Regions from separate parts of the Rhizobium sp. Root1204 genome, predicted to be linked through region 3. Evidence: riboswitches for the same ligand, from Rfam matches in the RefSeq annotation. Region 3 holds a riboswitch; each other region holds the start of a gene.
The links. Region 3 has a riboswitch for cobalamin ahead of ASC96_RS00875 (ABC transporter substrate-binding protein). Riboswitches for the same ligand answer to the same signal wherever they lie in the genome.
Positions count from the first base shown of each region.

Region 1 (7,402 bases), on a different contig from region 3:
CTGTCGGCCTCGAAAACGAGGGCGACACCGTGCGCAAGATGAAAAAGGTGCTGACCAGCGATCTCACCGATCCGAAGAGCTATGTCTATACGCTGAAGGACGACCGTTATCTTCAGCTGGCAAAGGCGTTCAACTTCAATGCGGACGGGTCCGCCGGTGTGCCGATGCTGGCGCAGGCTGAATCGGAAATCCTCAACACTGCCAAATCCTATGTCATCGAAAAGAGCCGTTTCGCTACGGAGGATGAAAAGACCAAGGCGACTGCGGAATCGAAATATTACAGCGCCGAAATCGAAAAGATCAAATCGCTCGATGATCTCCTGTCCAACCGCCGGCTGGTCGATTTCGTTCTTGTCGCCGCCAAGCTCGACCCGGAAACGGTGACGACCGACTATCTGCGCAAGATGTTCGAAGCGGATCCGAACGATCCGAACAGCTTCATCAATACCGAGCCGAACACGACGATCTACAAGGAGCTTGTCGCTTCCTACAACTTCGGCAATACGGGCGATCTCGTCCGCCCGGAATTTGGCATACAGACCAAGCGCGGATTGCTGGAGACCGAGGATCTCTACCTCAACCAGACCCTTGAGCAGCAAAGGGGCGAGGAAAACGCAGGCGTCCGTCTCGCGCTCTATTTCCGCCGTCAGGCGTCAACTATCAACACGGCCTACGATCTCCTGGCCGACAGCGCGCTGATGCAGGTCGTCCGGACGACGTTCAGCATCCCGGAAGCCATGTCGACGGCCGATGTCGATATCCAATATGCCTATATCAACCGCGTGCTCGACGTGAAGGATCTGCAGGATCCGGAAAAGCTGGAGAAGCTGCTGCTGCGCTTTACGGCTCTTTATGACGTGGAAAACAATGTCGATATGTCCGGCGCCCAGATTATCCTGTCGGGCGGCGGTGGCGGTATCAGTGCCGACACGTTGTTCAGCCTGTCACAATTGCGCCTTGGCGGCTTCTGACCCTGGCCTTTCAGGCCTTCAACACCTTGCCGGGGTTCATGATCCCGGCGGGATCGAAGGCATGCTTGATCCGCTGCATCAGGTCGATCTCGATCGGTGAGCGGACCTCTGCCAGTTCATCGCGCTTCAATTGGCCGATACCGTGCTCGGCCGAGATCGAGCCGTTGTATTTCAGGACGATGCCATGAACGATGGTGTTCATCTCGCGCCAGCGGCCGATGAACTGATCCTTGTTGGCCCCGACGGGCTGAGAGATGTTGTAGTGGATATTGCCGTCGCCCATGTGACCGAACGAGCAGATGCGGGCCCCCGGAATGGCTTTCATCACCGCCGCATCGGCCTCCGCCATGAAGGCCGGAATGCTGGAAACCGGCACCGATACGTCGTGCTTGATCGACCCACCCTCCGGCTTCTGCGCCTGTGACATGCTTTCGCGCATATGCCAGAGGCTCTTGCGCTGGGCTTCGCTGGCCGCCACCACGGCATTTTCGATGAGGCCGCTGGAAATCTCCGTCTCGAGCAGTGACTGCATCATCCGCTCGGCACTTTCGGCCGAATCCGAGGTCGAGATATCGATCAGCGCATACCACGCGTGAACCGTCTCCATCGGATCGCGGACGCCGGGAATATGCTTTGCGGTGAATTCGACGCCGAGGCGCGGCATCAGTTCAAAACCGGTCAGCGCCGGGCCGCAGAGGCTTGAGGCCTTGTCGAACAAGGCAAGTGCATCGCCAACACTTTTCAAGCCGGCAAAGGCGACCTGGTGGCCGCGCGGCTGTGGAAACAGTTTGAGAACCGCGCCGGTGATGATGCCCAGCGTGCCTTCGGCGCCGATGAACAGGTCGCGCAGGTCGTAGCCGGTATTGTCCTTCTTCAGCCGCCGCAGCCCGTCCCAGATCTCGCCGGTCGGTAGAACGACTTCGAGGCCAAGGCAGAGCTGCCGCATGTTGCCATAGGCCAGCACCGCGGTGCCGCCGGCATTGGTGGAGAGATTGCCGCCGATCCGGCAGGAGCCCTCTGAGCCGAGCGACAGCGGAAACAGCCGGTCATGCGCTTCCGCCGCCTTCTGGATATCGGCAAGAATGCAGCCGGCATCAGCGACGATGACATTGCCGACGGGATCGATATCGCGAATGCGGTTGAGCCGTTGCAGCGACAGGACGATATCGGCTGCTCCGGTGCGCGGGATTTGCCCTGCCACATGGCCGGTATTGCCGCCCTGCGGCACGATCGCCACGCCGGTTTCGCTGGCAAGCCTGAGGATTTGCGAGACCTCTTCGACACTGCCGGGCCGGAGCACCAGCGGGGCATTGCCCGTGTAGAGGCCGCGGGATTCGACGAGATAGGGCGCAATGTCGGCCTGGTCCGTCAATGCATTCGCGCCACCGACGATGGCAGCGAAGCGGGCGATCAGGTCAGCAGAGGGGAGGGCATTGGTCATAGGGTCATTCCCGTGGAGCAGCAGCGCGTTCGATCCGGTCGAGGATTGCTTCGCCAAGCCCCTCGTTCGGGATCGTACCGAAGGCAATGGTTTTGGCGCCGGACGCATCGGCCTGTTTCATAAAGGCAAACAGATTGGCAGCCGCTTCGCGCAGGTTTGCGGACGGGCTGAGGTCGAGGATAACAACCGCGTTTTCCTCGCCGGCCAAGGGCTTCCCGCCGAAACGGATCAGCGCTTCTCCCGGTTTGACATCCGTCGCATTCAGCCGCACTGCAGCACCCGGTGCATAATGCGACGCCAGCATGCCCGGCGCTTCGATCACTGCACCCGCAGTTTCGGGACGCAAAACCGTCTTGCCGGTCAGTGCCTCGATGTCGGCGACGTCCAGACCGCCTGGACGCAACAGCCGGATGTCATCGCCATCGACCTTGATGATGGTTGATTCCAGTCCAATTTCGGCTGAGCCGGCGTCAAGGATGAGCGCCAGCTTGCCGCCAAGATCTGCTTCGACATGGGCTGCGCTGGTCGGGCTGATCTTGCCTGAGGTATTGGCGCTCGGTGCTGCCAGCGGTCTGCCAAAACGGGCGATCACCTGGCGGGAAAACCCTTCCGGCATGCGGAGGCCGAGCGTGTCGAGGCCAGCGGATGCCAGCGGATGCACGCTGCTCTCCAGCTTGATCGGCAGGATCAGCGTCAGCGGTCCCGGCCAGAAGGCCTCGGCCAGCTTTCGCGACAACGGATCGAAGCTGACATGTGCCTCGGCCATCGCAAAATCGGCGACGTGGCAGATCAATGGATTGAAGCGAGGACGGCCCTTCATTTCATAAATGCGGCTGATCGCATCGGGATTGGTGGCATCGGCCGCCAGCCCGTAGACCGTCTCGGTCGGGATCGCCACCGGCAGACCTTCGCCAAGCGTCTCGCAGGCAATCGCCAGGGCACGCTCCGGCTCGGTCCGTGTGTCTATGATCAGCGCCATCAAGCTTCCAAACGTCAATGCGCCCTCACCGGGAGGCAGGCGGGCGCTCCGGCGTTTCCTTTACAGGGCGAAGCCGGACATTGCCAAGCGCATTTGAAATGCACGTGCCAACTGTCCCTCTTTGCAACACCCAAAATTAAGCTTTCTTAAAATGCGACAGGTCCGGTTAGCGGCGGAGAAAGTTGCCTATGCTAGCTGTCTGATCCTGCACCTAGCCGGAGCCCCTATGGCCAACAAGAAATCCATGCCGACCGACCTTGCCCTGCGCATCGCCACCGCCATGCATCAGATGGGCATCGATGCCATCCCCCGGAATTACGAACTGGTCTACGAAGCCTATGGTGGCGCCAATCCGGACCTGGTGCGCGACTTCATTGCGCTCGGCAAATACAAGTCGCAATCGGCGCTCGACGAACTTGGCCGCAAATATCTGCCGCATCATCATGAAGCCAGCGTATTGGCGCGGTCGACGACGATCGTGCGCGACGAGATGAGCAATTTCATGAACCTCTTGTCGCGTGAAAAAGACCAGCTCGATGATTATGGGCGGCTGATCAGCGAGGCAACCAAGGCGCTGGTCGTTTCCGGCGGCGAAAGCCAGATGGCGCTGCAGAACTCCATTCAGGCTCTGAAGCGGGCCACCGAGCGGCAGGTGTCGCACAATGCCGAAATGGAGCAGAGCGTCACCGCGCAATCCACCGTGATCGCCGGAGTGCAGAAAGACCTTGCCGATTTCGAGGCGCGGAAATTTTCCGATGCGGTCACCGGGCTCGCCAATCGCCGGGCCTTCAACAAGGCGCTCGCCAAGGTCTACGCTGATCCCGATCTGCCGCTTGCTTGTGGTATTGCCGTTGCCGAGCCCGATACCAGCCGGCGGCTGTCGGGAGAACAGGCGGCCGCATTGGCCGAACCGCTTGCCCGGCATATCGGTGGCATTATCCAGCAAGCGTTTCCCTCAAGCGAACTGGTCGCCCGTTTCGACGGAACCCGTTTCGGTTTTCTGGTGGGGACGGGTGAGGAACGGGAAGTGGTGCGGCTCGTGGCGCTGCTGCGCTCGGCCCTGCGCAGCACGCATTTTACGCATCCGAAAACCGGGCGCGATCTCGGCTGTGTCACGCTATCGGTCGGCATCTGCATGTCGGATGACGCCACCAATGCCTTCGATCTCGTTAATACGGCCGAAAAGGCGCTCGCCAGGGCGCAGGGCAAAGGTGGCGATCAGACGATCGTGCATGGCGCCGAGAGTGAGCCGCTGCCCGGGCGAGACTGGCTGATCTACAAGCAGTGATCAAAGGCTACCGATGATCTTGCGGAGCTCTGCATTGCGGGCGCCGAGCAGAAGCACGTTCTTCAATGCCTCCTTGGGGTCGCGGGTGCGAAACAGCAGTCCGTTGTCATGCACCGCACGGTTGACGGTCAACTTGCCGGCCTCTGCGTCCATCTCCGTCGCCACCGCGAAATACATCCGTGAATAGCCAAGCTTGATCTTCTCGAAGAAGTGCTGGTCGTCGCCGATATCGGAAAAGAAATTGGCAATATAGAACGACCAGCGGACGTCCTCGAACTTGGCGAATTTCGTCCGCGCGGCCGTGACATGGCAATAGCCGAGATGCGGGCTATCGGCCAGCGTCCGGTGAAAAAGCAGTTTTGGGAAGCGGATCGACCGGTGAAAGCTGTTGATCCGGTCATGTGTGACGGAGCCGGCCGTTTCCAGTTTCTTGCCGGTGCGGGCAGCGACTTCCTGGTGGGTCAGGTAGCGCTTCTCGGCCGCGCTCCATTGCTGCTGGTGCCGGTTGATCCGTCCTGTGCGCAGGAATTCGGTATAGACCGCGGCCTTCGGCGATGGTTCCGGCTTCTTGACCACAGCGGTATCGAAATATCTCAAGTTTGACATCGGCCTGTACCAGACTGCGGGTGTGTCGACAAAACACACCGGGACGGAATCGCTTATGAGCCAAAGCTACTGCGTTATGGTTAATGCAGTCTTGCTGGCTGTCAGCCTTTTGCCTCGACCGTGTGCGATGGCGATGGCAGTGTTTTCGCCGTGAAGTGTCGCAAAAGGGCTGCATCCGTGCCGATTGCCGAAGCGCTGGGCGGAAAACCGGATTTTTGCTTCAAATTCAGCCGATCACATTGTTTCTGCTTATAAAATAGTCAGGTTGACGGCGACGCCACGCAATATTTTCCGTGTCGTCTTTCTGGAATCGGATGTCGTTAACTGGCGGCTGTTTTCCAAGGTCTGAGGATTAGATGAAGACACTCAAGGTGCCGCCTTTATAGGGAAGGGCGGAGAATTGGGAAGCCGGTCGAAATCCGGCGCTGCCCCCGCAACGGTGGTGGAGCGAAACCTCGGCAAAAGGCCACTGGAGAAATCCGGGAAGGCGCCGGGACAGTCCGCAAGGACAGCTCCAGAGCCCGGAAACCAGCCTTGTGATGAAATTGATATCTGGGTTGCGGCGGGCAGCCGGAAGGAGAACCACATTAACCACGCGCTCTCCCGGCGCGGCGGTGGTTCCTTTCCTGCCTGCTGCCACCGTAAAAGTTGGCGAGCACAAGGAAATGACCATGGATCTCCGCAGCGAAGTCCTCCGAAAATTGATGAACCGCCGTGACACACATAGTCTCGAGCAGGCCTTCTATACCGATCCCGATCTGTACAAGCTCGACATGGAGCAGATCTGGTACAAGGACTGGCTGTTCATCGGCCACGATTGTGAAATCCCGAAGGCGGGCAATTATTTCACCGCCCAGGTCGGCGAATATCCGGTTGTTATCGTACGCGACCGCACCGGCACCGTCCGCGCGTTGCACAATTCCTGCCGCCATCGCGGCTCGCGCGTCTGCGCCGGCGCCAAGGGCTCATCGGCCAAGCTTGTCTGTCCCTATCACCAGTGGACCTACGAACTGGACGGCAAGCTCCTGTTTGCGCGCCAGATGGGCGAAGACTTCGACAAGAACCAGCACGGCCTGAAACCGATCCATTGTGAAACCATCGGCGGCTACATTTTTATCTGCCTGGCCGACGAGGCGATGGACTTCCAGCCGATGCGCGACATGGTCTCGTCCTATCTGACGCCGCACAATCTCAAGGACACCAAGGTGGCCTTCGAAAGCACGATCATCGAGAAGGGCAACTGGAAGCTCGTCTGGGAAAACAACCGCGAGTGCTATCACTGTGCGGCGAACCATCCGGAACTCTGCCGCACCTATCCGGAGGCGCCGACGGCGACCGGCGTGCAGGGCGCCAAGGACGATCCGGTCATCGCCGCCCATTGGGCGCATTGCGAAGCGTCGGGTTTGCCAAGCGAGTTCAAGATGGATCAGAGCGGCCAGTTCCGCGTCGCCCGCATGCCGCTAATCGAGGGTGCGGAAAGCTACACCATGTCCGGCAAGCGCGCCGTCAAGCGCCAGCTTTCCGACGATGTCAGTCAGAGCCATATCGGCACGCTGCTGCTGTTCCATTACCCTAGTACCTGGAACCATGTGCTGGCCGATCACGCCATCACCTTCCGCGTCCTGCCGCTTGGTCCGGAACTGACCCAGGTCACCACAAAGTGGCTGGTGCACAAGGATGCCGTCGAGGGAGTCGATTACAACCTTGAAGAATTGACCCATGTCTGGACGGAAACCAACGACCAGGACCGCCAAATCGTAGAGGAAAACGCCTTCGGCATCCGCTCGCCCGCCTATCAGCCCGGACCCTATTCGCCGGAGCACGAAGGTGGCGTGATGCAGTTCGTCGAATGGTACACCAACTTCATGCAGGGCCGGCTCAAGGGCATTGCGACGTCGCCATCTCTGGTTCGGGTTGCTTGACATGACGATTGTTTCCTCCTTCCGGCACTTCGACGAGCTGCAGCCGTTCAACGATCGCCAGCAATTGCTGGAGTGCATTTCCGTTACCGCGGAAGGGCCGGACGTGATGACGTTCGGCTTCAAGGCGGACAAGGACAGCTGGTTCCGTTATCTGCCGGGCCAGTTCGTCACACTCGAACTGCCGGTGACGCCGGA
Region 1 is NZ_LMCZ01000023.1:224,281-231,682, forward strand. Features, by position in the region: gene ASC96_RS19680 (DUF1217 domain-containing protein) at 1-971, shown strand, start outside; gene ASC96_RS19685 (FAD-binding oxidoreductase) at 982-2,412, opposite strand; gene ASC96_RS19690 (L-threonylcarbamoyladenylate synthase) at 2,417-3,391, opposite strand; gene ASC96_RS19695 (diguanylate cyclase) at 3,618-4,679, shown strand; gene ASC96_RS19700 (DUF6656 family protein) at 4,680-5,285, opposite strand; cobalamin riboswitch at 5,638-5,837, shown strand; gene ASC96_RS19705 (aromatic ring-hydroxylating dioxygenase subunit alpha) at 5,957-7,207, shown strand; gene ASC96_RS19710 (hybrid-cluster NAD(P)-dependent oxidoreductase) at 7,209-7,402, shown strand, end outside.
Region 1: another riboswitch for cobalamin. It lies ahead of ASC96_RS19705 (aromatic ring-hydroxylating dioxygenase subunit alpha); the one in region 3 lies ahead of ASC96_RS00875 (ABC transporter substrate-binding protein).

Region 2 (7,402 bases), on a different contig from region 3:
CGTCGTGCTCGACTATGTCGAAGCCACACCCGGCCCGCGCAACATCGATGCGATCGGCCGCCTCGCTGACGCATTTCATCCCCGCAACATGTAGCCTCCGCGGCCCCTAAACACCCGGCCGGGTGGGCTGATCTGCCCGGCCTTTGCTTTCTGCGGACAAGATGGACCTGACATGACCAGTGGCCGACTTCTTCTGATTGTGACCGTACCGGCAATACTGATCGGCCTTTGTATCACGGCAGGTGTCTCTCTGGGCGCTGCTCCCATTTCGTTCGTCACCGTCTGGTCCATCGTTGTCAACAAGCTGGCCCCGGGCCTGATCGAGGTCACATGGTCGGCAGGCCGCGATAGTATCGTGTGGGATGTCCGCTTTCCGCGCGTCATTCTGGCTGCATTGGTGGGTGCGGGTCTTGCCGTCGTCGGCGCCGTGTTGCAGGCTGTCACACGCAATCCGCTCGCCGACCCGCATCTGCTCGGGGTTTCCTCCGGCGGCGCGCTCGGCGCGATCCTGGCGCTGCTTCACACCGGCCTCATCTTCGGTCTCGTCACCGTGCCACTGTTTGCATTCATCGGTTCGCTTCTCGCCACTATCGCCGTCGTCGCGGTCACGCGCTTTACCGGCCAAGCGGCGGACCGGCTGGTGTTGTCAGGCATTGCGGTCGCCTTCGTTGCGACAGCTCTTGCCAATCTCCTGATCTTTCTTGGTGATCCTCGTGCCGCTCATACGGTTGTGTTCTGGTTGCTGGGCGGCCTGGGGCTGGCCCAATGGCCACACCTCGTCTATCCGGCCGCGGCTCTCGGCGGCTGCCTCATCTGGCTCATCTTGCGCGCACGGGAAATCAATGCGCTGGCCATGGGCGACGAGACTGCCGCAACGCTCGGCATCCCGGTCGTCCGCTTTCGGGCACAGTTGTTCGTGATCACCGCCCTAGTGACCGGGGTGATGGTGGCCTTTTCGGGCGCCATCGGGTTTGTCGGGCTGATGGTGCCACACTTCGTCCGGCTTGCCGCCGGTAGCGACAACGTCCGTGTTATCCCACTGTCGGCGCTCACCGGCGCAGTGGTGCTGATCCTTGCCGATATCGCCTCCCGTGTCGTCATGGCGCCGGAGGACATACCGATCGGCGTGATAACCGGGCTGCTCGGCGGCCTGGCCTTCATTGCAATCCTGCGGCGTTGAACGGGGCCCCTTGAACGGACCATTGCCGCCGCCGATCATCAATGTGATCGTGGCTGCTTTGGAGCCTCAACAGGTTGTCCCGACGGAGACCGGGGTGGCCGACGGCAATGTTCCTTATCATGACAGGTCGCACGGCATGAGAACGCCACTATAGTCTCAAACGTGACTTGCACAACCGGCGCGTGCTCCGTAACAAAAGCGCGACGGTTTCCCGCAAGGGAATCAAAAGGGAACGCGGTGCGGATGTCATGCATCCAATGCCGCGACTGCCCCCGCAACTGTAAGCGGCTAGCTTCCTGTCAACACGCCACTGGGCTCCGCCTGGGAAGGCGATAGGGAGCAGCGAACCGCGAGTCAGGAGACCTGCCGTCAGCCGTTGTCATACGTGAGCACGCTGGGCGGGGTGTCCTGGTGAAAGCCGAATCCTCGTCGCAAAACAATGCGGCGAAGGCGGCTTTGGTCGCGGTGACGTGCAACGTACCGCTGGAGCATTCCACCTTGTTTTCCAAACCTCACGCCATAGGCGCCTCAAAAAGTGCCGCCCTCCGCCTCGATCCCAAGTATCGTCCAATTCGTGCTACCTTACTGTCTGGCAGCGCACTCGCCGCCGTCCTCTTGACGGCGGCGAGTGGTGAAGCGCAGGAGGTCGTGCGAGGTAAAAAGCCACTCACAGACCAGGTCACCGAGCTGGAAACCATCAGGGTCTCCGGCAAGGGTGATCGAGTAGGGCCGGGTCCAAATCTCAAGGCCCGGTCGAACGCGGGTAGTCGCCTCGATCTCACGCCGTTCGAAACGCCTGCCAGTGTCGAGATCGTTGACGGAGACACCATCCGCAAGCGCGGTCAGACCGACGTCAACCAGGCCATCGCACGTAACGGCACAGGCATCACCTTTCTGGGCTCGCCGGGCAATGGGGGTACCTCCCTCGGCATGCGCGGCTTCACCGGCAATGGAGCCGTAGCGCGCCTTTACGATGGTACGCGCTTCTATCCCGCAGCCGGCACCATCAGCTTTCCCTTCGATACGTACACGGTCGATCGCATCGAGATCTTGCATGGGCCGGCCTCCGTTCTTTACGGCGAGGGTGCGATTGGCGGTGCGATCAACATCATTCCGAAGAGGCCGCTTACCGACAGCCGCCGCAATGAGATCGTGACGACGATCGGCACCGACGGCAAGAAAGGGCTGGCCTTCGGCAGCGCCGGGCCGATCAACGACAGCCTTGCCTATAGTCTTGACGTCAGTGCGAGGGATACGCGAGGCTGGATCGAGCGTGGCGATGCGTCGAATCTCGCCATATCCGGGAGCGTCCTCTGGCAGGCCGCCGATGACCTGAAACTCACTTTTTCCCATGACTACGGCGACACCGAGCCCACCGCATATTTCGGTACCCCGCTTGTCGATGGGAAACTGGACAAACGCCTGCGCAAGCAAAACTACAACGTCGCCGACGCACTCAACCGCTACCAGGACAACTTCACTCAGATCAAGGCCGAGTGGCAGGCTGCGGAAAATCTCACTCTCAACAGCACCAGCTACCGCATCTCGAGCGACCGCCAATGGCGAAACGTCGAGAGCTACCTCTACCAGCCAGCGACCAAAACGGTGTTGCGAAGCGACTACATTGCCGTCCACCATGATTATGAGCAGTACGGCAACCGCACGGATTTGGTGCTCGACAGCACAGTTGCCGGTATGGACAACAACACCGTCATTGGCTTCGACGTAAACCGCATTCGCTTTGCGAACACCAACAACTCACCCTATCCGGGCGCCTCAACTGTCCCTTCCATCGATTTCGATCCAGGTAAATTCATCGGGCCAGACAACCTCCTCACGAACAACCGCAGCACGGTCTGGCAATATTCACTGTTCGCCGACAACAGGCTGGCGCTGACGGATCAGTTCTCGATCGTTGGTGGTCTGCGTTACGACAGCCCCACCGTGAACCGCTCCAACCCCCAGACCGGCGTCGCTTTCGAGCGGACTTACGATTCGCTGAACTGGCGGGTGGGTACGGTCTACAATCCACACCCCGACGTGGCGCTCTACGCACAGTACTCCGCGGCATCCGAACCGATCGGCAACCTTTTGTCGCTGTCGGATGCGCAGAAGGATTACGCACTCCCCGAGGGAGAACAGTATGAAGTTGGGGTCAAATACAGTTTTCTGGACGACCGAGCCGAAGCGACATTTTCGGCTTATCGTATCGTCAAGACGAACGTATTGGCCCGAGACCCCAACAACCACACCATCATCCGTCAGATCGGGCAGCAGTCGTCCCAAGGCATAGAGGCGGCAATCGGACTGGAGCTTGATGGAGGATGGCGCATCGATGCCAACGGCACCATTCTAAAGGCTGAATTCGACAACTATATTCAGGCGAGTGGCGATTTTTCCGGCAAAACGCCACCCAATGTGCCCCGCTTTGCCGCTAATTTCTATGCCTCCTGGGACTTCGCTGAAAACTGGATGGCGCAGGCCGGGGTCCACTATGCCGGCGAGGCGTACACCAACAATGCCAACACGGCGACACGGCCGGCATATGCTGTCGTGAATGCCGGCCTGCAGTGGAGGCCGACCGAGACGGCTTCGCTCGACCTCTTTGTCGAGAACCTGTTCGACGAGGTTTATGCTACCTCGGGCAGTTCGACACAATGGATGTTGGGCGCGCACCGCTCGGCAACGCTTTCTTTGAGGGTCGCTTTTTGACGACCCTGCCGCCATCACCGTCCAAGGCAGCCGCCTTGGATAGTGACCCTGTTGCCGGCCCTAGCTAACGGGGCCGGCAACTCCAAGTTACCGCACGGCCTCTGCCGCCGCTCGCGAGCAGCGTCTTGCTGGGCCGCAAAGATACCTGAACCCTGATGGTGCACGCCGCTGCCAGTCCCCGGAAAGAGCGGCATGCGTTGAGACAAGAGGTCATCCGGAATCTCGGCGCTTTGACCGCGAATATCATCGGCACTGCACCAAAAGTTGACGTCACTGACGCAAGGCTGAGCCAGAAAACTGACGGCCATCGATACTGCGACACGGTTGCATCGTTCGCCGGGAGGGGAGGGTTGGCAAAAGGCGGCGCGCCTGGCTGGTCGGCTTCCTGCGTAGTCTTTCCAAATTTTTCGGCGGCAGCACCGAGTGACCAGTCATCCGCATCGGGTGCACTGCCTCTCGCGCAGGCACAATTTAAACGTATAAAGTGTGCCGGCTTTTCATCCCGTTACACGGACATCGCCACCAGATGGCCCGGCGAAACTTCGTGATACTGGATCGGCACGGCCTTGTAATCCGCCGGACGCATCGGGCTTCTGATCTCGTCATTGCTGATCTTGTTCTTTTCCCGGCGCCGGTCCGGATTGGGGATCGGCACGGCCGAGATCAGCTTTTTCGTATAGGCATGCTGCGGATTGCCGAAGACAGCGGCACGCGGGCCGATCTCGACGATTTCGCCGAGATACATTACCGCGACGCGATGACTGACGCGCTCGACGACGGCCATGTCGTGGGAGATGAACAGGAAGGCGAGGTTGAGGCTTTGCTGCAGGTCGAGCAGCAGATTGATCACCTGCGCCTTGATCGAGACATCAAGCGCCGAAACGCTTTCGTCAGCGACGATCACCTTCGGATCGAGCGCCAGTGCGCGAGCGATGCAGATGCGCTGGCGCTGGCCACCGGAAAACTCGTGCGGATAACGTGATGCCATGTCGGCGGACAGGCCGACCTTGACCAGCAGATCGGCCACCAGATCACGCGCCTGTTTTTCTGTTCCCATCTTGTGTTCGAGATAAGGTTCGGCGATCGCCGCGCCAATGCGCATGCGCGGGTTGAGGCTGGCGAAAGGATCCTGGAAGATCATCTGGACGCTCTTGCGCATCTCGCGCATGCCGTCCTTGTCGAGCGTCAGGACCTCGGTGCCCTCGACCATGACGGAGCCGGCCTGCGGCTCGATCAGACGCATGATGGCGCGGCCGGTGGTGGACTTGCCGCAGCCGGATTCGCCGACCAGCGACAGGGTTTCGCCGGCATGCAGCTCAAATGAGACGTTTTCGACCGCATGAACACGGCTGGTCAGGCGTCCAAACAGGCCCGAATGGATGTCGAAACGTTTGGTGAGGTTGCGCACTTCCAGAACCGGGCGCTTGCCCGAGGCGACCGTGTCGATCGTTTCGGCGGGGGTGTCTGGCAGCCCGGTTGCCGGATCGACAATCGGAAAGCGCATCGGCCGGTCCTTGCCGTTCATCGACCCCAGCACGGGTACGGCCGACAGAAGCGCACGGGTGTAGGGATGCTTGGCGCGGAAGAAGATATCGCTGGTCGGGCCGGTCTCCACCTGTTCGCCACGATACATCACCACTGTGCGGTCGGCGATTTCAGCGACGACGCCCATGTCGTGCGTGATAAACAGAACGGAGGTGCCTTCCTCTTCCTGAAGGGTCTTGATGAGTTCCAGGATCTGCCCCTGGATAGTGACGTCGAGCGCCGTCGTCGGCTCGTCAGCGATCAGGAGTTTTGGCCGCGAGGCAAGCGCCATGGCAATCATCACGCGCTGACGCATGCCGCCGGAAAACCGGTGCGGATATTCGTCGAAACGGGAAGCCGCCGCAGGAATGCGCACCTTTTCCAGAAGCCGGATGGTTTCGGCCCGGGCATCGCGTTTGCTCATCGCCGAATGACAGAGAAGCGCTTCGGAGATCTGGTCGCCGATCGTGAAGAGCGGATTGAGGCTCGTCATCGGTTCCTGGAAGATCATCGCCACATCGTTGCCGCGCACCTTGCGCATCGCAGTTTCCGGCAATTTGAGGATATCGCGCCCGTCGAGCAGAACACTGCCTTCGATGCGGCTGGTATCAGTCTGCAAAAGCCGCATGATCGACAGTGAGGTGACGCTCTTGCCGGAGCCGGATTCCCCGACGATCGCCACCGTTTCACCGGGGGCGACCGCGAACGAGACGTTGCGCACGACCGGTTTCCACTCCCCGTCGACCATAAAGGATGTCGTCAGGTTCTCCACCGACAGGACGGGCTGCGCGGGGTCAATCTTGTGGGCGAGGGAACTGGCCATGGCGGAATCCTTTGTTGGGTTTCAGAATGGTCGGATCAATCCGGCCAGCGCAGAGCGCCGTCGAAACGGTGCTTGCTGCGGTTTTCCAGCGGTGTCGCGATGACCTCGTTCGAGGCCCTGGCCTTGTCGAGCTCTTCGGCCAGACGGTTGGCAACGATCGTCTCCTGACCGGGGTGCAGGTTGCAGGGATCGAGATAGAAATAGCGATGCTCGACCTCATGATCGCGCACGATGATCGGCGGCGTACCGCGGGCCAGCGCATCAGCAAGATCCCAGGCGGTGATATGGGCTTCGGGCGCCGAGATGATCACCCGCATGCGCTCTAGCGGGTTGTTGGTCGGATCCGGCTCGATCAGCGCCTGGACGCCGGGACGTCCTTCCAGCGTGTCGCGCCACAAATGCAGGTAGCCGGTTTCGCGGGCGCGGATGCCATCGTGATCCCGGGTCTCCCAGGCTTCAAGCGCGGCCATGACGCCGAAGACGCTCTCTTTGCCAACCTTCATGCCGCGGCCGATCCCCATGTTCTGGAGAAAGGCGTGGCGGACCAGTTCCTTCTTGCCGGCGACGATGCCGGAGGTTGGGCCGCCGAGGAACTTGTGGCCCGAATAGATCACGATATCGGCGCCCTGTTCGAGAAAGAGGCGCAGGTCATATTCCGATGCGGCATCGACAATGACGGGCACGCCCTTGGCATGGGCGATTTCGGCAAATTCCTTGAGGCTGAGCAGGCCGTAATCGACGACGTGGTGCGAGATGACGTAGAGCGCCGCCGCCGTCTTTTCGTTTATGGCGTTTTCCATGTGGTAGCGGTGCGTCGAGGTTGCCTGACCGATCATCACAGTCTTGCCGCCCGCCAGCCGGACGGCCTGATCGACCGGCGCGCCATAGCTGACGACATGGCCCATCTGCACAAGAATTTCGGTCTTCTGGGTGCTCACTTCCGGCAGTTTCTCGATGGCCAGCAGGTCATTGCCGGTGATCGTTCCGGCAACAGCCAGACTGATACCCGCCGAACACGACGCCGTGACAAAGCCCGCTTCGCCGCCGGTCAGCCTTGCGATCACCGCACTTGCCTTGCGCTGCAGGTCGTTCATCTCGACGAATTGCGGCAGGATTGACGTCATCGCGGCAATGGCTTGCGGGACGACGATGGATGCACCAAG
Region 2 is NZ_LMCZ01000011.1:27,694-35,095, forward strand. Features, by position in the region: gene ASC96_RS12865 (ABC transporter substrate-binding protein) at 1-94, shown strand, start outside; gene ASC96_RS12870 (iron ABC transporter permease) at 173-1,180, shown strand; cobalamin riboswitch at 1,368-1,566, shown strand; gene ASC96_RS12875 (TonB-dependent siderophore receptor) at 1,592-3,892, shown strand; gene ASC96_RS12885 (ABC transporter ATP-binding protein) at 4,398-6,239, opposite strand; gene ASC96_RS12890 (aminotransferase class V-fold PLP-dependent enzyme) at 6,275-7,402, opposite strand, start outside.
Region 2: another riboswitch for cobalamin. It lies ahead of ASC96_RS12875 (TonB-dependent siderophore receptor); the one in region 3 lies ahead of ASC96_RS00875 (ABC transporter substrate-binding protein).

Region 3 (7,402 bases):
GATAGCGGATATGGCACCCGGTTTCCCCCTCATGTTCGATGTCGGCATCCACGCCGAACACGCGCTTGATACAGTGTGCATCCAGAACCTCGCGCGGGCTGCCGAGTGCCGCCAGACTGCCCCTCTCCATGACGGCGATGCGATCACAGAACATGGCCGCATGGTTGAGATCATGCAGGGCCGCGACCACGGTAAGGTTCTGCTCGCGCACGAGATGCAGCAGGCCGATCTGATGGCCTATATCGAGGTGGTTTGTCGGCTCGTCGAGCAGCAGGATGGAGGGCTGCTGGGCGAGCGCCCTGGCAATGTGCAATCTTTGACGTTCACCGCCCGAAAGCGTATGCCACCATCGCCCGGCAAAGCCTTCCATATCGACATTGCGGATCGCCTCGTCGACGATTGCATCATCACTCTTCGACCAGGGTGATAGCGGGCCGAGATGCGGGGTCCGGCCAAGCTCGACGGCCTGGCGCGCAGTGATGCGCTCAGCGGTTTCGGCCTGCTGCTCGACAAGTGCTATCCGCTTGGCGATCTCCCGGCGGCCAATCGAATGGATTGGCTGACCGTCCAGCAAGACGGTGCCCGAGTGGGGCTTGCGGATCCCCGACAGCAAAGACATCAGGCTGGTCTTGCCCGAACCGTTGGGGCCGACAATACCGAGAAACTCGCCGGGGACGACATCCAAAGACACGTCATGAAGAATGGTGGCACCACCGGCCGACCACGAAACGTTTTGCGCGGAAAGGTTCACGCCGGCGCCCTCCTGCGGCTGAGGATCAAGGCGAAGGCTGGGGCGCCAAAGAGCGCGGTGATGACGCCGATCGGCAGGACCTGCCCCGGTATGATGACCCGCGATATGATATCGGCAGCGATCATGAAGACGGCGCCGATGAGGGCAGATGCAGGGATAAGCAATCCATGCCGCACGCCAACGACCATCCGGGCAGCATGCGGGATCACCAGCCCTATGAAACCGATCGAGCCGACAATGCTGACCATGACCGCCGTCATCAGTGCCGACACGCCGATCAGGATGGCGTAGACGCGGCGGACATGAATGCCCAAAGAGGCGGCCGATTCCGAGCCGAAGGTGAAGGCGTCAAGCGCGCGCGCCTGCCAGAGGCAGACCGCAAGGCCGATCACGGCGACGGGAAGCGCAAGCGAGACGTCAGTCCAGCGGACACCGGAAAGGTTTCCAAGCAGCCAGAACATGATACCGCGGGCCTGCTCCGCATTGGCCGCCTTCGTGACAATGAAGGACGTCAGCGCATTGAAGAGCTGCGAACCGGCAACACCGGCCAGAATGATCGCGCTGGTGCCCCGTCCGGCGCGCAAGGCGAGCAGGCTGACGAGGCCAAAGGCGATCAGAGCTCCGGCGAATGCGCCTGCAGGCATCGTCAGAAAACCCGCTCCGAAGCCGAGAATTGCCACGCCGACCGCGCCGGTCGAAGCCCCGGCGGAAATGCCGAGAATATAGGGATCAGCCAATGGGTTCCGGAGCAGCGCCTGCAACACGACACCGGAAACCGCCAAGGCCGAACCGCAGCAAGCGGCGACAACGGCGCGGCTCATCCGGTAGTTCCAGACAATACCCTGATCGAGCGGATCGAGCGGATAGCCCGCGTTCCAGAGCCGATTGGCCACGGTCTTGGCGACGATGTCCATGGGAATGGCAGTCTCGCCGATCGCCGCGCCCAGCCAGAGCGCTGCGACCAGAACGACAAGCGCCAGCAGGATGGCGCTTGTCTTTGAGAGGGAAGAGGTGATGGCGATCACTTGTTGAGGCCGGATGCGGCGATCGCGTCAGCGAGCACCTCGATGCCCTCGATAGTGCGGATCGTCGGGTTCATCGCCTGGGCGTCCATGACCACCACGTGCCCCTCCTTGACGGCAGGCATCAGGCTGGCAACGGGATCGGTCGTCAGGAATTCCTGCTTGACCGCGATGTCATCGGCCGGAAAGCGGCGGCGGTCCAACGCGCCCGCCACGATGATGGTCGGGTTTGACTTGGCAATCGTTTCCCAGCCGACCGTCGGCCATTCCTCTTCGCTGTCGATGACGTTCTTGATACCGAGTGTGCGGAGAATATAGCCCGGCGCACCATTCCTGCCCGCGACATAAGGGTCGATGTCCTTCTCGGCGCTTGAGAACCAGAACACGGCAGAGAGCTTGTCGTTGGCGGTGGTGATCTTTTTGCGAGCCGCCTCTTCGCGCGCCTTGAGATCGGCGATGACCTTCGCGCCCTGGTCCTGAACGTCGTAGATTTTCGCGAGTTCGGCGATTTCCTGATAGATCAGGTCCATGGTGAAGACACCTTTGCGGACACCGTCGCCACCGCTCGAATTGTCCTTGCCGACACAATCCGATGGCGAGACATAGACGGGGATGGCCAATTCCTCAAACTGCTGCGGCGTACCAACGACGCCTTCTGGGCCAATCATCCACTCGAACTGGGCTGTCACCAGATCGGGTTTCTTGCCGATGACGCTCTCGAAGCTTGGATCATTATCCGCCAACCGTTCGACCTTGGCATTGATCTCCTCGTACCCTTTCAGAACAGGGCCGATCCACAGCGCCGTGCCGACCATTTTTTCGTGAACGCCGAGCAAGTAAAGGATTTCGGTGGTGCCTTGTCCGATTGAAACAGCGCGTTCTGGAGCCTGATTGACGGTAACCTCACGGCCGCAATTGTGGAATGTCAGCGGATACTGGGTCTTCTCGGCAAAGGCCTGCGTCGATGCAAGGGCCGCAAGAACTGCGGCATTGGCCAGCACGACCAGCGATTTGCCGATATGCCGGGATGTTTTGGAAATGAACATTTAGTCCTCCGGATGAATCACGCCTCTGGACGGATTCTGTGAGGGCAAAGACGTCGTGGCGAACAACACCAAACACGGCATGTTCGCTGCCGAAGCCTTTCAGCCCGCGATGAAACAGATGCCGCGTGGTGGGAAATCCGGGAGAATACGTATGAATACGCTGTTAGGCCGGCAGGAAACCGTCATCAAATTCTCCTGTTCAGGGCATCCCCGCCCGTGACGTTGGATCGATCTTTTGACGGCAGGTCTCCTGGCTTACGGATATCTGCATCTCATCTGCCTTCCCGGGAGTTCTCCCAGTGGCATGACGCATTTTCGCGTCACGAGGATGAGCGGCAATCCGCTTACAGTTGCGGGGGCAGCCACGGTCTAGGTCCCTGCTGGGTCGTCCTCACCGTGTTCCCTATTAATCCCCTCGGAGTCATCGCTCGGGGAACCGTCGGCGGCGAGTTAGCATCAGGCATCAAGGCGCGTCAAGGCGAAACAGATGGCGTCTTGCGCTTTACGGTTGATTCTCGATTTGCTCTCAAAACCGGCTGACTGAAGCTTGGCCGACGAAGCTTCTTCCCCAAAACCAAGCGCCTCAGGCCGAGTTTATCAGTCCATTGACTCTTGCTTGAAAATGGAACATAAAGTGAACAAATGAGGCAATGCAGGCCGGCAGGCATCGTATCCTTGCTTGGCAGGATCACTCCACCGGATAACCGTTGAGGTAAGACATGAGCCATGTTGATGAAATTACGGCGCGGACACAGGCGGTTCTGGCGCGGTCGAGGGCATTCCGGGAGCGTTCGCAGGCGATGCGGGAAGAGCACAAGGCTCTGATCGAGCGCGCCTCGATCAAGTCGGGCCAGCTTCATTTCGTCTTTCCCGCGTCAAACCAGGACAGACCCAAGCACTAGGAAACCAACTCAGCGCCAGACCTTCCGCCGCGAACGGCCACGCTTGAATGTGCCGCCAATACCGCTACATTCTTTCGATGAATGCCCTCGCGGAGTAGACCCGATGAAACCTCTCATTTTCCTGAGTGTAGCCGCGCTGATGCTGGCCTCGTGCACCGCGCCGGATGTCGAGCCGATCCCGGGCAGTATCACTTATGGCGGCCAGCCGCGCACGAAGCTGACGAAATCACCGGTCGGCAGTGTCGTGCACAATTCGTTCCGCACCGTGACCGGCGTTGCCTACGAAACCTATATCATCCAGCCGGATCGCTCGCTGAAGCTGATCCGCCGCGAAATCCGCAGCGACTTTTTCGATCAGAATTGAGCTCCGGCGCCGCTTCAAGCCGCGGGTGCAGCTCTTGGCGACCGCGCCACCAACCGCGCATAGTCGATTGCCGATAGCATATTGACGTGATTGGCCTTTCCCGTACCCGCGATGTCGAAGGCCGTGCCGTGGTCGACCGACACCCGGTCGATCGGCAGGCCGAGCGAGACGTTGACGGCGGTCTCGAAGGCAACCAGCTTGATCGGGATATGTCCCTGGTCGTGGTATTGCGCGACGACGAGATCGAAGGCGCCGCCATAGGCGCGGGCATAGACTGTATCGGCGGAAATCGGGCCGACCACATCGATGCCCTTGGCCTGCGCCAGTTCAACTGCAGGCGCCAGGAATTTCGTGTCCTCATCGCCGAACAAGCCGCCCTCGCCGCAATGCGGATTGATGCCGGCGACGGCGATACGCGCCTTTTTGCCAAGACGCAGAAAATGGCGGTGCCCCGCCTCGATCGTCGCCAGCACACGCTCGACAGTCGCCCGTTCGATGGCGGTGCGCAGCGAAACGTGTGTCGAGACGTGGATGGTGTTCAGGCGCTCGGATGCCAGAAGCATGAAGGAGCTTTTCGATCCGGTCAGATGCGCCAAAAGGCCGGTATGGCCGTCGAAATGATGGCCGGCGAGGTTCATTGCTTCCTTGTTGATCGGCGCGGTGACGATGCAATCGACTGCGCCGGACATGGCCAGCTCAACCGCGCGCTTGATGTAACGTACGGACGCATCCCCAGCGACCGGGCTCACCTTGCCGATCGCAGGCAGGCTGCCATCAATCGCAACTTCATCGACGGCGATCGTGCCTGCGGCGGGCGTGGCGGAAAAATGCAATTCCGTTCCCGTTACCCTGTTGGCCCGTTCCAGCGCCTCGACATTACCGACGATGACGAAATTCGCCCTGTCGGCTTCGGGCAGCGCGGCCAGCGCCTTAACGATGACTTCAGGCCCGACGCCGGCCGGATCTCCCAGCGTAACGGCTACGCGCGATGTGCTCATGTTCAGTCCTCCGTGCGGCGCAGCGGCCGTTCCTGCGCTCCGGCTTGGCCGCGGCAGGCCTGTTCCAGTCAATAGGCGGCTTGATAGATCGAAAGAATGTCGGCGCGCTCAAGATCGCGCGGATTGTTGTCCAGCAGGCGGCGGATGGCAAAGGCATCATCAGCCATGACACCGAGATCCGTTTCCGGTACGCCCAAGGCCGAGAGCCGCATCTCGATACCGAGTCCCGCGCAGAAACCGGATGTGGCGTCAAAAACAGAAGCCTGATCCGCACCAGCCTTGAGATTGAGTGCCGCAATCACCTGCGCCGTCTTGTCCACGACGGCCGGAGCGTTGAAAGCCAGCACGTGCGGGAAGATCAGGGCATTGGCGGCGCCATGCGCCACATGCCAGCGCGTGCCGAGCGGATAGGCAAGCGCATGGCCACCGGCAGTATTGACCGGGCCCAGACAGAAACCGCCATAGAGCGACGCAAGCGACAGGCCCGCCCGCGCCTCGGCGTCAGAACCATCAGCAACGGCGCGAGCGAGATAACGGCCGACGAGACGCACGCCCTCTATCGCATAAAGGTCGATCATCGGATGCGCCTTGCGATTGGTAAAAGCCTCGACACAATGGGCCATGGCATCGACGCCGGTTGCAGCAGTCGTCGCAGCAGGCACCGTGAAGGTCAGACCGGGATCGATGACTGCAATGTCGGCGAGCATATGGATGCTCTCGACGGCAAGCTTGGCCTGCGTTGCCGGATCGGTGACCAGGGCGCGAATACCCGCTTCGCTGCCGGTTCCGGATGTGGTCGGCACCTGCGCCAACCCGGCACGGCGGCGCGCAGCCACCTTGCCCGCACCAACGACGTCGCGCAGCGTCTGGGTAGAGCCCGACAGCACTGACACAAGCTTGGCGAGGTCCATGGCGCTACCGCCGCCGAAACCGACGATCAGATCGGCCTGCGCAGCATTGGCTGCCGCAAGCACCAGATCGAGATTGTCCGCATCCGGCTCAGGCTTCACCTGTGAGAAAACAGTGACATCTCCCGGCAACTCAAGCAAATCGACACGGGATGCGTTGAACGCATCGGATATGACGAGAATGCGCGCGAAGCCCTGACTTCTGGCCCAGCTTCCAAGCTTTGCAGCCACACCGACGCCAAACTCTATGATCTCCGGCCGGATAATCGTGATGGGAGCACTCAAGCTGGTCATGGACATGTCCTCGTTGTTTTCGTCGCCAGATCCATCGAGGACCGCAACCAACATGTAAATTTGTTACATATAACCGCTATACATGGCAAGCACCAAGCTGCAGCGAGACCGCATTTTATCTCCATCCATATGCATTTTCCGAATTCAGGATGGTGCACGACAGAGAAAAAACTGCTGTTTTTATTGGGATATTATCGTTTAACTCATAAGATTCTTCGCCAAGCGCGACAAATCTTGTAGCGGGAGGGGAGCATGTCAAAACGGATGAGAGATCTTGTAAACAGACGTACGAATTCCGTGTCAACCGCCGCGGAATTCGTCAAACAGATACATACTTGTCAAAATTCTACCTGGGTGGTGCCCGATTTTTCACAGTTGTAAAAACCTCTTTTTCGTCTGCAACCCGGATGCGCCGCGCGTTAACCACTGCAACAGGGCCTCAAAAACCGTATCCGGGCTCCAGCCGCACATATTTGATCGCCCGGCGATAATAGGTGTAGGCGATATGGAGCGCGCCATCCGGCCCCTCGACAATCGATGGATAGGAATATTCGCGGTTGAGGGCATCCTTGGAATTGTTGGTGAGACAATAACCATCGCCGGTTTCCAGATAATCCGGGATACCAAAGGTCTCTCCACCATCACCAGAAAAAACAAGGCTCATCGGCGCACGAGGCACACCCCAGATCGCCCTCGGCCGGCCATCGGCGGCAGATACCGTCTCAGCTGGCACGGCCTGCGCCCCCTCCTCCGCCTCGATCTCGTCATACAGAGAATGGCGCCGGTCACTCGATGTCAAAGCATTGGAATGATTATAGATCAGCGCGATTCGGCCATCCTTGAGGGCCGCCGCCTGGATCGATGAATTGTTGTTGGGCAGCCCGGTTTCCGCCGGTGCGCTCCAGGTGATGCCATCGTCATCGGAATGGCTACACAGGATCTGCGCGGCAAACCGGTTGCGGAAAAAGGCGACCATTCGTCCATCACCGCGCGGGACGATATTCATGTGGACAGCCCCGACACTGTCAGGCAGGTCGATCATATCCCAGCTGGCTCCAGCATCACGGGAGATCAGAACGGCGGCGGTATCGGCATCACCGGTCCAGCGCTGGCCGGG
Region 3 is NZ_LMCZ01000001.1:171,284-178,685, forward strand. Features, by position in the region: gene ASC96_RS00865 (ABC transporter ATP-binding protein) at 1-751, opposite strand, end outside; gene ASC96_RS00870 (iron ABC transporter permease) at 748-1,776, opposite strand; gene ASC96_RS00875 (ABC transporter substrate-binding protein) at 1,773-2,819, opposite strand; cobalamin riboswitch at 3,042-3,275, opposite strand; gene ASC96_RS00880 (hypothetical protein) at 3,539-3,721, shown strand; gene ASC96_RS00885 (hypothetical protein) at 3,825-4,085, shown strand; gene pdxA (4-hydroxythreonine-4-phosphate dehydrogenase PdxA) at 4,100-5,083, opposite strand; gene ASC96_RS00895 (iron-containing alcohol dehydrogenase) at 5,152-6,285, opposite strand; gene ASC96_RS00900 (exo-alpha-sialidase) at 6,725-7,402, opposite strand, start outside.

Region 4 (7,402 bases), on a different contig from region 3:
ACAAGCGGCATATGCGGTCAGTGCTGAGTGAGCAGAACCAACTGCTGATCCTCGTTCAACCTGGCCAGCATATCTGCGGCCGGAAGCGGATAGGCGATCGCATAACCTTGCAGCACATCGCATCCAAGGCGCGTCAACAACTTGGCGTGTTCCAGCGTCTCGACGCCCTCGGCAATGACCTCGATATTGAGCGCTTTGGCGATGTCGATGATCGAGCGCAACAGGCGCTTCTGTTCGCGCGATGTGGTGGTCGGCAAAACCAGTTGACGATCGATCTTCATCCGCCGCGGTTTCAGCTTTACCAACCCGATGATCGACGCATGACCGGATCCGAAATCATCGATCTCGATGTCGATACCCATGGCCTTCAGGCCTGCGACGTTGGAAAACACGTCATCTTCGCTGTCGTCGAGAAAAATGGTTTCCAGCAATTCGAATGACAGCATATCCGGTCGGACATCCAGGCGTTTCAATTCGTCGATCAAAAGCGGATCCGACAGGCGGGCAGCCGAGACATTCACCGCAATGCGCGGAACATGCACTCCCTGCCCCATCCAGGCCTGACGGTCCTTCAACGCCGCCTTCAAGATCGCAGCATCGAGATCGTCCAGCCGGCCGAGACTGCCAGCAACCTTGATGAATTCGCCCGGCAGGATCAATCCGCGTTTCGGATGGCGCCAGCGTGCCAGAACCTCCATCCCGACGATGCGCCGGGTCCGCGCATCGACCTGAGCCTGATAATAGGGAATGAACTCCCCTTTTTCCAAACCATGAGCGAACTGCCTGCCAACGCGCTGCTCGGCATTGAGTTGTGCCTTCATCTGAGCCGAATACACCTCGACCCGTCCCCGACCGAGCTTCTTGGCACGATGCAGGGCAATATCCGACTGTGCCAGCAGGCTGCCAATATTGCGGCCACTGGCAGCCGCGACACCGATCGACCCACCGGTGCGCAAGACCTCCTCATTATGCCAGACCGACTGCTTCAACTGCTGCGCCAGCCGCTCTGCACGGATTTTGAGGTCATCCAGCGAGACGAAATTTGCGATCAAAACCGCAAATTCATCACCGCTGACGCGGGCAATGAATGCGTTCTCAGGCACACTGGCTTCAATCCGCCTGGCACAGGATATCAGGACATTGTCTCCCGTCGTATGGCCGGCAGTGTCGTTGATCTGCTTGAACCGGTCTAGACCGATATGCAGGATCGCCAGCTTTTCCGGTCCGGCCTCCCCCGCAAGCTCCGCCAATCGCCTGTCAAAGAAGCGTCGATTGGGAAGTCCTGTTAGATAATCATGTTCGGCTGCATATGCGATCCGCTCGCGGCTCGCTTCAAGGGCAACGGCCCGCGCCTCGGCGATCGCCTTTTGCCGTCGCAGTTCGCGATTGAGCAGCACATCCGCCGTCACATCCCATTCGGCGCCGATAAGGGTGATATGGCCGTCTTCCTCGAAGCAATAGGCGCGTGAACGCAAGTATCGGGTTTCACCGTCCGGCAAAATGATCCGGTATTCCGAAGAATAGGCATCCTTGGCTGCAATCGCCCGGTCGAAATCGGCCTGGGCCTGGGCAAAATCATCGGGATGGATCGCATTCGTCCAGACCTCCGCCTTGACGCGCCTTTGCGTCTTGCCGGTTGCGTAGAGCCGGTGCATCTGCAAATCCCAGACGACTTCGTCTTTCTGTGTGTCGTGCTCCCACACGCCGATCTGAGAAGCGTCAAGCGCAATTCCCAAACGGCGAAGAATATTCTGGAATTCCTGTTCGGACCTCGCCGCCTTCATGGTTTTCTCTGCAGAGGATGCTTCGCGTATCAGCGCCTCCGCATTCTACACCAAGGTTCCTAAAGAACTATTGTTCCATGAGCAAAAAGAGTACTTTTTAAACAAACAACCATTAAGTGCTTCTTCAAAGAAACCCAGTTGCAACTTAGGCGCATCTCGTACTGTATTACATATCAAATTTAGACACTGCGCGGAAAAATCAAGAGCCGCAATGCGCCATTGTTGGTCGCAGCGCCGAATTGACATGACCGGGGTGACGGCATAATCATCAGCAGATCAATTGGTTCCCTGGGAGCGAGGCGCTTTCGGGGAGTAAATGGGAACGTGACGGGTGGACCCATTCTGGGCATCTTTATCACGGCCGACCCCGCGACTGTAGAGCGGTCAGAGGTTGTCATTCCGGTACGTTCAGCCGGTAAAAGCCACTGCGGCGATGGGCGTTTTGCCTCTGCCGCGGGAAGGTGAGACAAGCTCCTTGGCACGAAAGTGCCTGACGCCGCGAGCCAGGAAACCTGCCGGTTGATGAAGGGCATGGTGCCCAATTGGTGGGATATTTCCCACGCGCCATCACGGAGGTTGTCATGGCTACGACTACAGTTTCAAGCGTCCCGCTTTCTCTCAATGACCGTATCACCACGGCTATTCTCGCCCTGTTGATCGGCGGCTTCCTGGTTTTCGGTGCCGGCCTTGCCAATTCCGCCGTGCTGCACGACACCGCGCATGACGTCCGCCACTCCTACGGTTTCCCCTGCCATTGATATAGGCAGTGGGAAGCTCAGCCTTTCCACACTCTATCGATAGGGGATCGCGGGTTTCATTTTGGAAATCACGCGGCCGTGGATTGCGCCCATGCTCCGGCATCGGGCGGGCTTTGCCGTGGGAATTCAAACACAGCAAGCGTTGAGCACTAAAGATCGATCTGCTCCGCTTGATTTTGGGGGTATCAAATGATTGTCAAAACGCTTCTGGCCGCATTGGTGGCTGGATTGATCGCGGGCGTCTTCATGACGGCGGCGCAGGAGTTGCGGGTGGTCCCGCTCATCCTTCATGCCGAGGAATATGAAGTCAAGGAACCTGCCGCCGAACCACCGGCCGCAACCGAAGGCCAGCAGCAGCACTCTTCTCTCGACCGCTCCTCGTTGATCGGCGAAATGCTGTCGGCACTCTCACCCATCACACCCGCCTACGCCCATGAAGGCGAGCACGAAGACGAAGGCGGCATCATGTTCGGCATGAGCCGGTTCTCCGGCACATTGCTTGCCAATCTGGTGGCCGGCGCCGGATTTGGCCTGCTGCTTGCGGGCGCCAGCCTCGCCTTCAATTACCCCATCACGCTGCGCAACGGCGCTCTCTGGGGCGCCTGCGGCTGGCTGGCTATCCATCTCTTGCCCGCCATCGGCCTGCCGCCGGAATTGCCGGGCTTCCCTGCCGCTGATCTCCACGACCGGCAGACCTGGTGGATCGCAGCGATCGTTCTCTCCGTCGCCGGCCTCTATCTTGTCGTGTTGCGCGGTGAGATCCTGGCCAAGATCATCGGCCTTGTCCTGATCGCCGCTCCGCACGTCTATGGAGCGCCACAGCCGACGGACATCTCGAGCCCGGTACCCGCAGTTCTCGGCGCGGAATTCGCGGTCGCCGCCTTGGCAACGACACTGGCGTTCTGGATCGTGCTCGGCGTGATTTCGGGATACCTGAACGACCGGTTTCTGAAATCGGCTTAAGCCCTATCGTTGCGGCGCTAGCATTGCTTGCGCCGCAAGTACATCAAAGGCCGCCTGTGCGCTCGACAAGGGCCTGCAGGCGGCTTTTTTGTGTCTCGTCATCGAGAAGCACGCAGACATCGCAAAAATCCCCACCCTCTGTTCGATAGTAGAGACAGCAGCCGCTTCGCAGCCGGAAGATTCGCTCGACGGGGATGCCATCGCAAACAGCGCCGACCTTGGCGTAGTGCGCCGTCTCGGAAAATACCGGTGAACCGGCCCTCTTGATGATGGCAAGCGCTGCGGCCATTGCGCGATCCGCTTCGCCCAAGGCGGCACCGATCTCCAGAAAAGCCCCCGCAATGCCGTCACCCACCAGCCGCCACTGCGCGACGGGGGATAGGCCAGTGCGGCCTTGCAGCAAGCCGATCACCGGATTGAAGCTCTCGACGAAGCCACCATGAAATGCTGCCACCCAATCATCCCCGCGTGCAAAGCTCCGGAAACGAAAATGAAGGCGGCTGATACCGGAGGGATAAGTGTCCGAAGGCGTCCCCCTGCCATGCTGAACGACAGGTTCGAACCGGAACGCAAGGCGATCCGGATGCAGATTGGGCACCAGCCCCGTCTGTAAATAGACAGCTGCTGCCGCGATGCCGAGATGGTGGCTGTAGAAGGAAATTAGATGGGCGCCTCTGACGCGGTCGTCCATGCCGGCAGCAAAACAATTCTGGTAGTCCAGCAGGCGCTCGACCATATCGCCACCGAGATGCCATGCCTCATTGACCGGCAGAAAATCGCCGCCCTCCCGCCCCAGGGACACAGCTACCTGCGGAAAATGCTCCGCCTGCCAGGCTATGGCGGCTTTTGCGTGCCGCACATCATCCGGTCGAAAGCTGCTTGAAACCCGGTTCTCGCTCAATGGGGCCGCCTGTTATCACCTGGCAGCCGGTTTAGCTTAAAGCCAGCCGCCGGAAAAGCCTGCCCGCCGGAGGCCACGCCGGATAACCGGCGTTTCGCGCAGCATGTTCCAGTAAAGACCACTGCGATGGTTCTCGATCATCATCACCAGCAACCCCTGATCAAGGCCAACGCTACGGTCGTTGAGCCAACCTTCCGCCGTCTTGCCCGGAACGCTCGGGTTGAAACTGCCGATAAAACGCCCTGTGTCGATAACGTCGGGATAGCTCGACAGGATATGCCGTGTCGCCGACATCGCGGCCTGTGGCTCGAACGGCAGACATGCGAGCGGCGCCCAGGGCGCGATCGTGCCATCGTCCGGCCCGAGCGGCGCTCCGCGCGCGGCATAACCGGCAAACTGCTGGCGCCGACCATCCTGCAGCCGGCGGGGGCGTAAGGGGCCATCGCAGGATGTCAGCCCCCATGCGTCGGCACCGTAGCCGGTAAAACCGCCCGGATTGGTGCTCGCATAGTCCCGCTGGACGGCGATCGCCCGGCGGGTATTTTCAAAATAATCCGTGCCGTGCGCTGCCACAGCCTCATCCTGGATGCCACGGAAATCGATCCATGCATGTGAAAACAGGTGGATGAACAGAGGTCCGGCGTAGAGGAACGGCTTGTTCTTCACCGTCATCCAATCGAATTTGCTGGCAAAAGCATCATAGCTTTCCTTGCCGATCGGATAGGATGGCGAAGCCAGAGCAAGCGCATAGAGGATGATCGCCTCGCTGTAGGATTCCCAGCGATAGGGCAGAAAGCCTGTCCGGGGCTTCCATCCGAGCCACAAAGCCCCCTCTCCGTCCAGCGCCCAGGCCCAGTTTGCCCGGGCGTAGAGCATATCGACCTGCGACCGGATCTCTGTCTCGACCTCATTGTCCTGATTAAAATAAGCCGCCGCCGTGATCATGCCGGCGATCAGAAGCGCGCTGTCGATCAGCGAAAGCTCGCTGCGCCATGTCCGCAGACCGGTCTTCATATCGAGAAAGTGGTAGTAGAGCCCCTTGTAGCCGGTGGCGTCCTTGTTGCGGCTTTGCGGGCTTTCGGCAAAGAACCTCAATGTCACCAGTGTTCTTGCCGCAGCGTCCTGACGGCTCATCCAGCCTCTCTCGACGCCGGTAGGATAGGCAGAAAGGCCAAAACCGGTCGCAGCGATGCTCGACGGAGCGCCGGGCAGCGAGGTATCTGCAATCAAGCCGTTTTCGGGATTGACGAACTCTAGAAAGTATCCGAACGCCGCTTGCTGCAACCGGTCGAGAATGACCGTGTCGGTTTCGTTTTTCAGAAGCATTGCAGGCTTACTCCAGTCGATCGAAATTCACTAAAATGGCAGTCAGTACAAATCACCGATTGTTGAAGACGCCCGCATCCGGAACGGTCGCCTCACCTACGATCTGTGTTACATTTTAGTTTCATACGATCCTTAGCAGCGATTGGATGACTGGATGTTCACAACACTTGCGATGTTTCTCACGATTTCGAGCGCGCCGATTGCCACACCGGTCGCTGATGCAGTCCCGGTCGATGTCGCGCTGGTGCTCGCCGTCGATATGTCGGGATCGATGGACATTGAAGAGGCACAGGTGCAGCGCTTGGGATATGTCGAAGCCCTGCGTCATCCAGACTTCATCAATGCGGTCACGGCCGGCCTCAACGGCCGCATCGCCATCAGCTATTTCGAATGGGCCGGCAGCGTCAACGAGACCTCCGTCATCAACTGGCAATTGATCGATGATGCGCAGGACGCCGCAATTCTGGCCGAACATCTTGCCGCCCGCCCGGTCTTCACCCGCCGGGGCACTTCCATTTCCAATGCTATCGCCTTCGCATCGAAACTGATTGCGGCGAGCCCCTACGATGCGATGCGCCGGGTGGTCGATATCTCCGGTGACGGCCCGAACAATCTCGGCCCTCCGGTCGATCCGATGCGCAACGCAGCCGTTGCCAGCGGCATTATCATAAACGGCCTGGCCATCCTCATCCGCCCCTCGGGCGGCACTGTTTCGCTTGACCGTTACTATGCCGATTGCGTTATCGGCGGTCCCGGCTCGTTCGTTCTGCCGGTCCACCAGCCCGAAGACTTTGCCGTCGCCATCCGGCAGAAACTGGTCATGGAGGTCAGCGGATCGAAGACGGCGGCGCGGATTATCCCCGTGCAAATCGCACCGCTGACCGATTGCATGATGGGCGAGAAGCTGCGTCCCGGCTTTCTCGACCGGGTCTATCCGGAACTGGATAAATAGTTTCTCGCACGCGATTGCCTTGAGCACATACCGGGCATTGGCAATGTCTCGTTACGCGTCTGCGAGAGCCAGCCTCTCTGCGAAGTTTCGCTGACTCATTCATAATCCAAACTATTCCTATTTATAGAAAAATGTGGTTATATTGAATGAACGTTCAGCAAGAAATGGGGAATTCATGAACGAAATGACCCGCAATATCAGCATTCCCAATGACTGGGACCGGAGCGGCCTGCCCGGTTGGTGCTATCACAGCGACGCGCTTCTGGAGCTTGAAAAACAGCATGTCTTCCGCGAGCACTGGCAAATCGCCTGCCATGTCTCCGATATTCCGGAGCCAGGCAACTACATCACCATGGATGTCGTCGGCGAGCGTGCGCTGATCCTGCGCGATCAGGAAGGGACCGTGCGCGGCTTCCAAAATATCTGCCGCCATCGTGGCTCGCGCGTCGTCGCCGACAACAAGGGAACTTGCCGCAACGCGCTTGTCTGTCCGTTTCACGGCTGGGTCTACAATCTCGACGGCACGCTGAGGGGCGCTGCCCGCCCCCGCTCCTTCCCGCCGCTCGACAAGCAGGAATTTGGACTGATCGGGCTCGATCTCGAAATCTGGATGGGCTTCGTCTTCATCCGCTTTGCCCCCGGACCTCAAGCTTCCGTCGCGGAACTCATGCAGCCGTTTGCGGGCGAACTCGGCGAATACAAGACGCAGGACATGGTC
Region 4 is NZ_LMCZ01000043.1:53,266-60,667, reverse strand. Features, by position in the region: gene ASC96_RS29695 (EAL domain-containing protein) at 18-1,784, opposite strand; cobalamin riboswitch at 2,049-2,319, shown strand; gene ASC96_RS32325 (CbtB-domain containing protein) at 2,366-2,542, shown strand; gene ASC96_RS29690 (CbtA family protein) at 2,732-3,505, shown strand; gene ASC96_RS29685 ((2Fe-2S)-binding protein) at 3,549-4,406, opposite strand; gene ASC96_RS29680 (glucoamylase family protein) at 4,443-5,732, opposite strand; gene ASC96_RS29675 (DUF1194 domain-containing protein) at 5,887-6,684, shown strand; gene ASC96_RS29670 (aromatic ring-hydroxylating dioxygenase subunit alpha) at 6,860-7,402, shown strand, end outside.
Region 4: another riboswitch for cobalamin. It lies ahead of ASC96_RS32325 (CbtB-domain containing protein); the one in region 3 lies ahead of ASC96_RS00875 (ABC transporter substrate-binding protein).